Regions from separate parts of the Polaromonas sp. LjRoot131 genome, predicted to be linked through region 1. Evidence: riboswitches for the same ligand, from Rfam matches in the RefSeq annotation. Region 1 holds a riboswitch; the other holds the start of a gene.
The links. A riboswitch is a leader RNA that binds a small molecule or an ion and turns the genes downstream of it on or off. The one in region 1 is predicted to bind glycine.
Positions count from the first base shown of each region.

Region 2: linked by a shared signal. The riboswitch ahead of gcvT (glycine cleavage system aminomethyltransferase GcvT) and the one ahead of ACSQ27_RS12505 (D-amino acid dehydrogenase) in region 1 are both predicted to bind glycine.

Region 1 covers NZ_CAXUPF020000002.1:427,117-430,508, forward strand. The annotation lists gene ACSQ27_RS12495 (DinB family protein) at 1-78, opposite strand, end outside; gene ACSQ27_RS12500 (DUF1737 domain-containing protein) at 75-284, opposite strand; gene ACSQ27_RS12505 (D-amino acid dehydrogenase) at 354-1,673, opposite strand; glycine riboswitch at 1,775-1,883, opposite strand; gene ACSQ27_RS12510 (GrpB family protein) at 2,078-2,611, opposite strand; gene ACSQ27_RS12515 (hypothetical protein) at 2,626-3,123, opposite strand; gene ACSQ27_RS12520 (alpha/beta fold hydrolase) at 3,120-3,392, opposite strand, start outside.
Region 2 covers NZ_CAXUPF020000001.1:392,703-396,094, forward strand. The annotation lists gene gcvP (aminomethyl-transferring glycine dehydrogenase) at 1-68, opposite strand, end outside; gene gcvH (glycine cleavage system protein GcvH) at 132-497, opposite strand; gene gcvT (glycine cleavage system aminomethyltransferase GcvT) at 536-1,696, opposite strand; glycine riboswitch at 1,763-1,864, opposite strand; glycine riboswitch at 1,886-1,999, opposite strand; gene ACSQ27_RS01880 (hypothetical protein) at 2,354-2,911, opposite strand; gene ACSQ27_RS01885 (TRAP transporter large permease) at 2,988-3,392, opposite strand, start outside.

The sequences.
Region 1 (3,392 bases):
GGCCGCGTAGAACTGCTCGAGCTGGTTCGGGAAATCTGCCATGGCCTGCAGGGTGGCGGTATTCAAGGGGGCGCTCATGGCTTGTCGCTCCGCACCGAAGGCCAGAGCAGCGCTTGCGCCACGATCACCCGCTCGCCATTGAAGGTCGCCGCCGGCGAGCCGTAGAGTGCATAGCCCAGCGCCAGCGCTTCGCTGACCCGGTGGCAGAAACTCGCGTCATCGGGACCCGTGAGGAGGCGATAGGCGGGAAGGCCGTCGGGCGGCGTGGTGGCGGGTGATGTCATGGCGGCAAGCGGCGAATGAACGGAGGGCGATATTACCGTGTCCGTTCAAACGCTGCATGAGCGCCGCCCTCAGGCCTTGGCCATGCCCGGCAAGGCCATGGCGCGGCCTGGCGCCGGCATACCGGTGAACGCAAAATCCACTTCCGGCACACGCCCGCTCACGATGTCGGCAATCGCCGCACCCGAGCCGCAGGCATGCGTCCAGCCCAGCGTGCCGTGGCCCGTGTTGAGGAACAGGTTGGAGGTTTTACTTTTGCCGATGTAAGGCACGTTGCTCGGCGTTGCCGGCCGCAGGCCGGTCCAGAACTGCGCGCCTTCGCCGTCCGTCATCTCCGGGAACAGCTGCTGCACGCGGCGCACGATGGCCTGGCAGCGCACCAGGTTCAAGTCCGTGTTGTAGCCGTTGAGCTCCGCCGTGCCGGCGATGCGCAGGCGCTTGCCGAAGCGCGAGAACACCAGCTTGTACTCGTCGTCGGTCAGGCTCACCTGGTAAGACGCCGCCTCGTTGATCACCGGCAGCGTCACCGAATAACCCTTGGCCGGGTAGATGCGCAGGCTTTGGCCCAGGCGCTTGGCCCAGGGCGCGCTGAAAGCGCCCAGGCACATCACATAGGCGTCGGCCTTCAGCGTCTCCACGCGCCCGCCCGCTTCGCCGCTGCCCCTGGCCACCTGCACGCCGTCCAGCCGGCCGCCGGCGGCCTGCACGTCCAGGATGGTGGTGTTGTAGAGAAACTTCACGCCCGCCTGTTCGCAGCGCGCGGCCAGCGCGGCGGTGAAGGCCTGGGCGTCGCCCGACTCGTCGCTGGGCGTCATGCTGCCACCGGCGATGCTGGCGCGGCACTGGGCCAGCGCGGGTTCAATCGCCACGCATTCCTCGGCGGTTTTCATGTCAAGCTCACAGCCGTGCTCGCGCATGATGCGCGCCGGCTCCTGCGCCGCGTCGTACTCGGCCTGGCTGGTATAGAAGTGCAGGATGCCCCGGGTCTGCGCGTCGTACTGCAGGCCCAGCTCTGCACGCAGTTTTTGCAACGCACCGCGGCTGTACATGCCCAGGTTCACGATCTGCCGGATGTTTTGCGCGGTGCGCGCCGGCGTGCAGTTGCGTAAAAACTCCAGGCCCCACAGCCACTGGTTCACATCGGCGCGCAGCCGGAACAGCAGCGGCGCGTCTTCGTGCGCCAGCCACTGCAGCACCTTGAGTGGTGCGCCCGGGTTGGCCCAAGGCTCCGCGTGGCTGACGGAAATCTGCCCGCCGTTGGCAAAACTGGTTTCCATCGCGGCCGCGCCGCGCCGCTCGATCACCGTGACCTCGTGCCCGCGCTGCGCCAGATACCAGGCCGTCGTGACCCCCGTGACACCTGCACCCAAAACCATGACTTTCATGGCGATTCCTTTTTTCAAGCAGAACTGACGTTGCGCAAGCGCAATGCCTGGGGGTGCTTGAATCAAAGAAGAATCATGGCAACCGCCAAGCCATCGCAGGCTTGCGGCCGCTTCCACTGTCCTTGGTACCTGAGAGATTCAGCCGCTGCTCGCGCATCGGCTTTGCTCCTTCGGTGCACCGCACCTTGCATGCGGCGTCTCTCCAGACGGCTGTGTGTTTCCGGGCAGTACGGGACCTGAGCGATTATGGAAGTTTGCGCCTTCGGTGGCCGCCCCTTGGGGGCAGCGCTCTCCTGCTTGAACGGTTTGAATTTACCATCGAAGCTTCATTTGCGAAACGCGAATCCGGCGTCCAGTACAGGTCCAGCGGGCTGATTCAGCGGCTTAATAGTAGGCTGCAGTATGGGCGTTCAGCCTTCACACACAGCGCGCACAAACGCGGCCTTGCCCTCGGTATAGGCCTCACGGTCGTTCGGGTACCGGGCCGCCAGGTCCGCCTTGAGCGCCGCATAACGTGCCGCCAACGCAGCATCCGCGCGCAGCGCATCACAAAAACGCAGGCGCTGTACCCACACCTCGCCGCCATGCACCACCAGGTGCAGGTGGTGCGTGCGATGCCCGCCGGCCCAGCGCATCAACCATTGGCGGTCCACCAGCGAGGCGTTAAATTCGGCCGATGCCGTATAGCCCTGCGCGCACAGCGGCGCCACCAGCGCCCTGGCCGCCGCCATCGAGGCCACACCGGCCAGGATGTCGATCACCGGCTTGGCCGCCAGCCCCGGCACGGCCGTGCTGCCGATGTGTTCGACGGCGATGAAATCATCGGGAAACAGCGCCAGCAGCCGTTCACGCTCGGCCTCGAACAGGCCGGGCCAGCGCGGGTCGTAAGCCCGCAGCGCCACTTCCTCGTGAATGGCGGCCTGCAGCGACTCCTGTTCCGTCATGGCGTCAGCAGCTCCTAACGCAGCGCGAAAAGCGCCGTGCGCGCCATCTCCAGCCGCTCCTCGAGGTAGGCGCCGTAAAAATCCGGGACTGCCACGCCCACCAGGGGCTCGGCCAGCTTCTGGCCCTCGGGGCCCAGGAACAGCACCGTCGGCGTGAAGCTCACCTTCCAGGTTTTGGTCCATGCCGCCGCCGTGGTGGTCTTGCCGTCGAAGCCGGTCAGCGGCGTGCTGTTGTCGTTGATATTGAGCTGCCAGGCCTCGAGGCCGGATTCATTGCGCGCGGGCAGAAGGTAGTTGCGCCGCACCAGTTCGCAATAAGGGCAACCGGGCAGGCTGACCAGCAGCACCAGCGGCCCGCCTTGTTTCTCGGCCAACCGGGCTGCTTGAGGCAGTGAAGCCGGCACAGGCAGGGTGGCGACTTTGACCGGTATCCGCGCCTGCCATGCCAGTGCGGGCAGCGCCAGGCTGCCCGCCAGCGCGGCCGTAAAGCCGCGTCGGCCCACCGCCTTCATTCAGCGCACTCCAGCAGGATATGCGCCAGCGCCGCCGGCTCGGTCACCATGGGGTCGTGGCCGGTGGCCAGGTCCACCACCCGCGAATTCGGCAGCCAGGCGCCGCCCCAGAAGGCAGGGTCGCGCGCGCGCAGCCGGCTGGGGGTGATGGTCGCCAGCGCCGGTGCTGTGCAGTTCACAAAAGTGCGCGGCACGGCCGCCACACGCTTCACGTCAAAATCCAGCGGTGCCTGGTAGGTGTTGCCCGGGTGCGGCGTCTGCCGGCGCTG
Region 2 (3,392 bases), on a different contig from region 1:
ATGTGGCGCGCGATGAATTCGGAGGGGTTTTCAAGGTCGCCCAGGGGCTTGGCGGTTTGCATCAACATGTCGGGTCCCGTGTCAGGCTTGGCAGCCAGGAGTCAGAAAACAGAGAAAAGGATAGTAAAAAATCAGGCCGAGAAAGCCGTGTAGCGGGTCTCGTCCATCAGCGCGTCAAGCTGCGATGGGTCGGACAGCTTGATCTTGAAGAACCAGCCGGCGCCCATGGGGTCGCTGTTGGCCAGCGACGGGTCGTCCTTCAGGGCTTCATTGATGGCCGTCACTTCGCCGCTCACGGGCATGTAGACGTCGGCGGCGGCTTTCACCGACTCGACGACGCCGGCGGTTTCCTTCTGCGCGAAGGTCGTGCCCACGGCGGGGAGGTCCACAAACACCACGTCGCCCAGCGCATCCTGTGCATGCACGGTGATGCCGACGGTGGCGATGTCGCCTTCAATCTTGAGCCATTCGTGGTCTTCGGTGTATTTGACGGTCATGAGAATCTCCAGGGGTTAAGGGGTGGGGACGGCAGGGGTCAGCCGCGGAAGTAGCGGTTGGGGACAAAAGGCATGGCCGCGACTTCCATGGGCACGGGTTTGCCGCGCACGATGGCGTTCACGCGGGTGCCCAGGGCGGCGAATTCGGGTTTCACATAGCCCATGGCGACCGGCTGGTTGATCGTGGGGCCCAGCAGGCCGCTGGTGACTTCACCGATTGAAGCGCCGTCGGTGCTTTGCAGTTCGGTGTGGTCACGCACGGGCACGCGCTCCAGCGCCACCAGGCCCACGCGCTTGCGGGCCAGCGTGGCGGGGTCGGCCAGTTGCGCCAGGATTTTGTCCGCGCCCGGGAAGCCGCCGGCGCGCGCGCCGCCCGTGCGCCGCACTTTTTGCATGGCCCAGTTGAGGCTGGCTTCGACCGGGGTGGTCGTTGTGTCGATGTCGTTGCCGTAGAGGCACAGGCCCGCTTCCAGGCGCAGCGAGTTGCGCGCGCCCAGGCCTATGGGCTTGACCTCGGGCTGGGCCAGCAGCGCGCGCGCCAGCGTCTCGGCTTGCGAGGCGTGCACCGAAATTTCAAAGCCGTCTTCGCCGGTGTAGCCGCTGCGCGTGAGGAAGCAGTCGCAGCCCGCGACGCTGAAGCGCCCGCCGGTCATGAACACCAGCTTTTCAACACCTGGGGCCAGGCGCTGCAACGCGTTGACGGCCTGTGGGCCCTGCAGTGCCAGCAGCGCCATCTCGGGCATGGGGATGACCTGGCAGCGCGAGCCGATTTTGGCCTGGATGTGCGCGATGTCGCCTACCTTGCAGGCACCGTTGACAATGACGAAGATGTCGCCGCCATTCGCGTAGTCGCGGTTGAAGAACATCAGGTCGTCGATGATGCCGCCTTCGTCGTTGAGCAGCAGGCCGTAGCGCTGCTTGCCGGCGGGCAGGTCGATCACGTCGACCGGGATCAGTGATTCGAGCGCCGCCGCGGCGTCGGCACCCACCAGGCGCAGCTGGCCCATGTGCGACACGTCAAAGAGGCCGGCGGCCTGGCGCGTATGAAGGTGTTCGGCCATCAGCCCTGCGGGGTATTGCACCGGCATGGAATAGCCCGCGAAGGGCACCATGCGCGCGCCAAGCTCCACATGCAGGTCGTGCAGCGGCGTTTTCAGCAGGGTTTCAGGTACGGCGGAAGAGGTGGACGAATCGGACAAGACATTCTCCGGGGGGGGCAAACAGGTTCATGGCCCTGAGAACCTGAACAGGTTCTCATCCCATGGGCTGCCCCTGCTGTCCACTTTACCTGAGAGATTCACCCGGCGATGCGGATTTGCTCCTTCGGTGGGTCGTCTTGAAAACGGCCTCTCTCCAGTAGGGAACGCCTTGCCGCGTGGTGCGCCGCAGGGCGGTTGCCAGTCCTTTTGCCTGAGCGTTCAGTGCACCAAAAAGGGTTGCCCCGGGGTGTACGTGCGCCTTCGGCGGTTTTCGCTGGGAAAACTCTCTCCTGACCCCGCCGAGTGTAACTTAGGCCGCCCCCAAGACCCTCCCGGCGATGCTGGCCAAGTCTTGCGTCCTGTTCTTCTGGGAGAGGCGGGGTGAGGGCCGCAGCCTTCAACACGCGCAGCGAAATATCAGGCGCCGACAGCCCCCATCCCTGCCTTCCCCCAGCGGGGGAAGGAGCAAAACCAAAAGACACGACTGCAGCGCACCGTTTCTTTCTTACTCCCTCTCCCTCTGGGAGAGGGCAGGGGTGAGGGCCGCGGCTCATGCATGAAAACTTGGGGTATTTGCGCCGCCGGCCCTCACCCCAACCCTCTCCCCAGGGGGAGAGGGGGTAAAACCTCAGGGGTTTGGTCGCGGCTCTCAGGTCGCTACGCCACGATGTCTATGTGCTGCGGCAGCAGCATGGCGATGCGCTCGCTGATGGAGTCGGCACGCTCGTGGCCCGCGATTTTTTCGATTTCTTCGATCATTTCGCGCGAGGCGGCCAGCATGCTGTCGCGGTCCTTGGCGTTGCGCAGCGCTTCGCGAAAGCGCTCGGCCATCACCGGGTCGCGCCGGGCGAACATGCGCTCGCAGATGTCGAACAGGAACATGCGGGTGGTGGCGAGCGAGCGCTTGCCCTCAAACTGGTCGGCCGACACCTGGATGGCCTGCGTGGTTTCGGGGCTCGGGAAGTTCTGCAGCTGGGCGGGTGTGGGTTTGGGAGCGGGCGCCGGTGCGGACGTTTTGCCCGGGTGCGCTTCCAGAAAGCCATCGCGCAGCAGGCGCAGGGCGATAGCCTCGCCGTCGCCGTCAAACAACGGGCGGAAGTCCTGGGCGGACTTGCTGCCGTCGGCCATCAACAGCAGGGTGCGCTCGCGCTGGCCTAGCGTTCTCACGCCGGGCTTGAGCTCGGCGCGGGCACGGTCGGTTTTGTGGAGCTGCATGGGATTTCATCCTGAAATGAAAACCCGAGCATGCCGGCCCGGCGTGACAGCTTCGTGAATCCCCTTCGGGACCGGGCTATTTGGCGTAAACCAGGTCGCGCAGGCCCAGCGAGAGTTGCGGGACGTAAGTGATCACCATCAGGCAAGCCAATATGACCGCTACAAAGGGCAGCAGGTGCGTCACGATGCGGTCCAGCGAAATTCTGGCGACGGTGCAGGCCGCGAACAGGTTTACGCCGAAAGGCGGCGTGATCATGCCGAGTGCGAGGTTGACCACCATCACCAGCCCGAAGTGCACCGGGTCTATGCCGAAATGCACCGCCACCGGCGCCAGGATGGGCGCCAGCACGATGATGGCGGCGCTGGTCTCGATGAACATGCCGATGATGAACAGCGCGGCGTTGACGCCCAACAGGAAGAGGGCGGGCGACTTCAGCACCTCCTGCAGCCAGTGGCCTATGGCGTCCGGCACGCCGGCGCG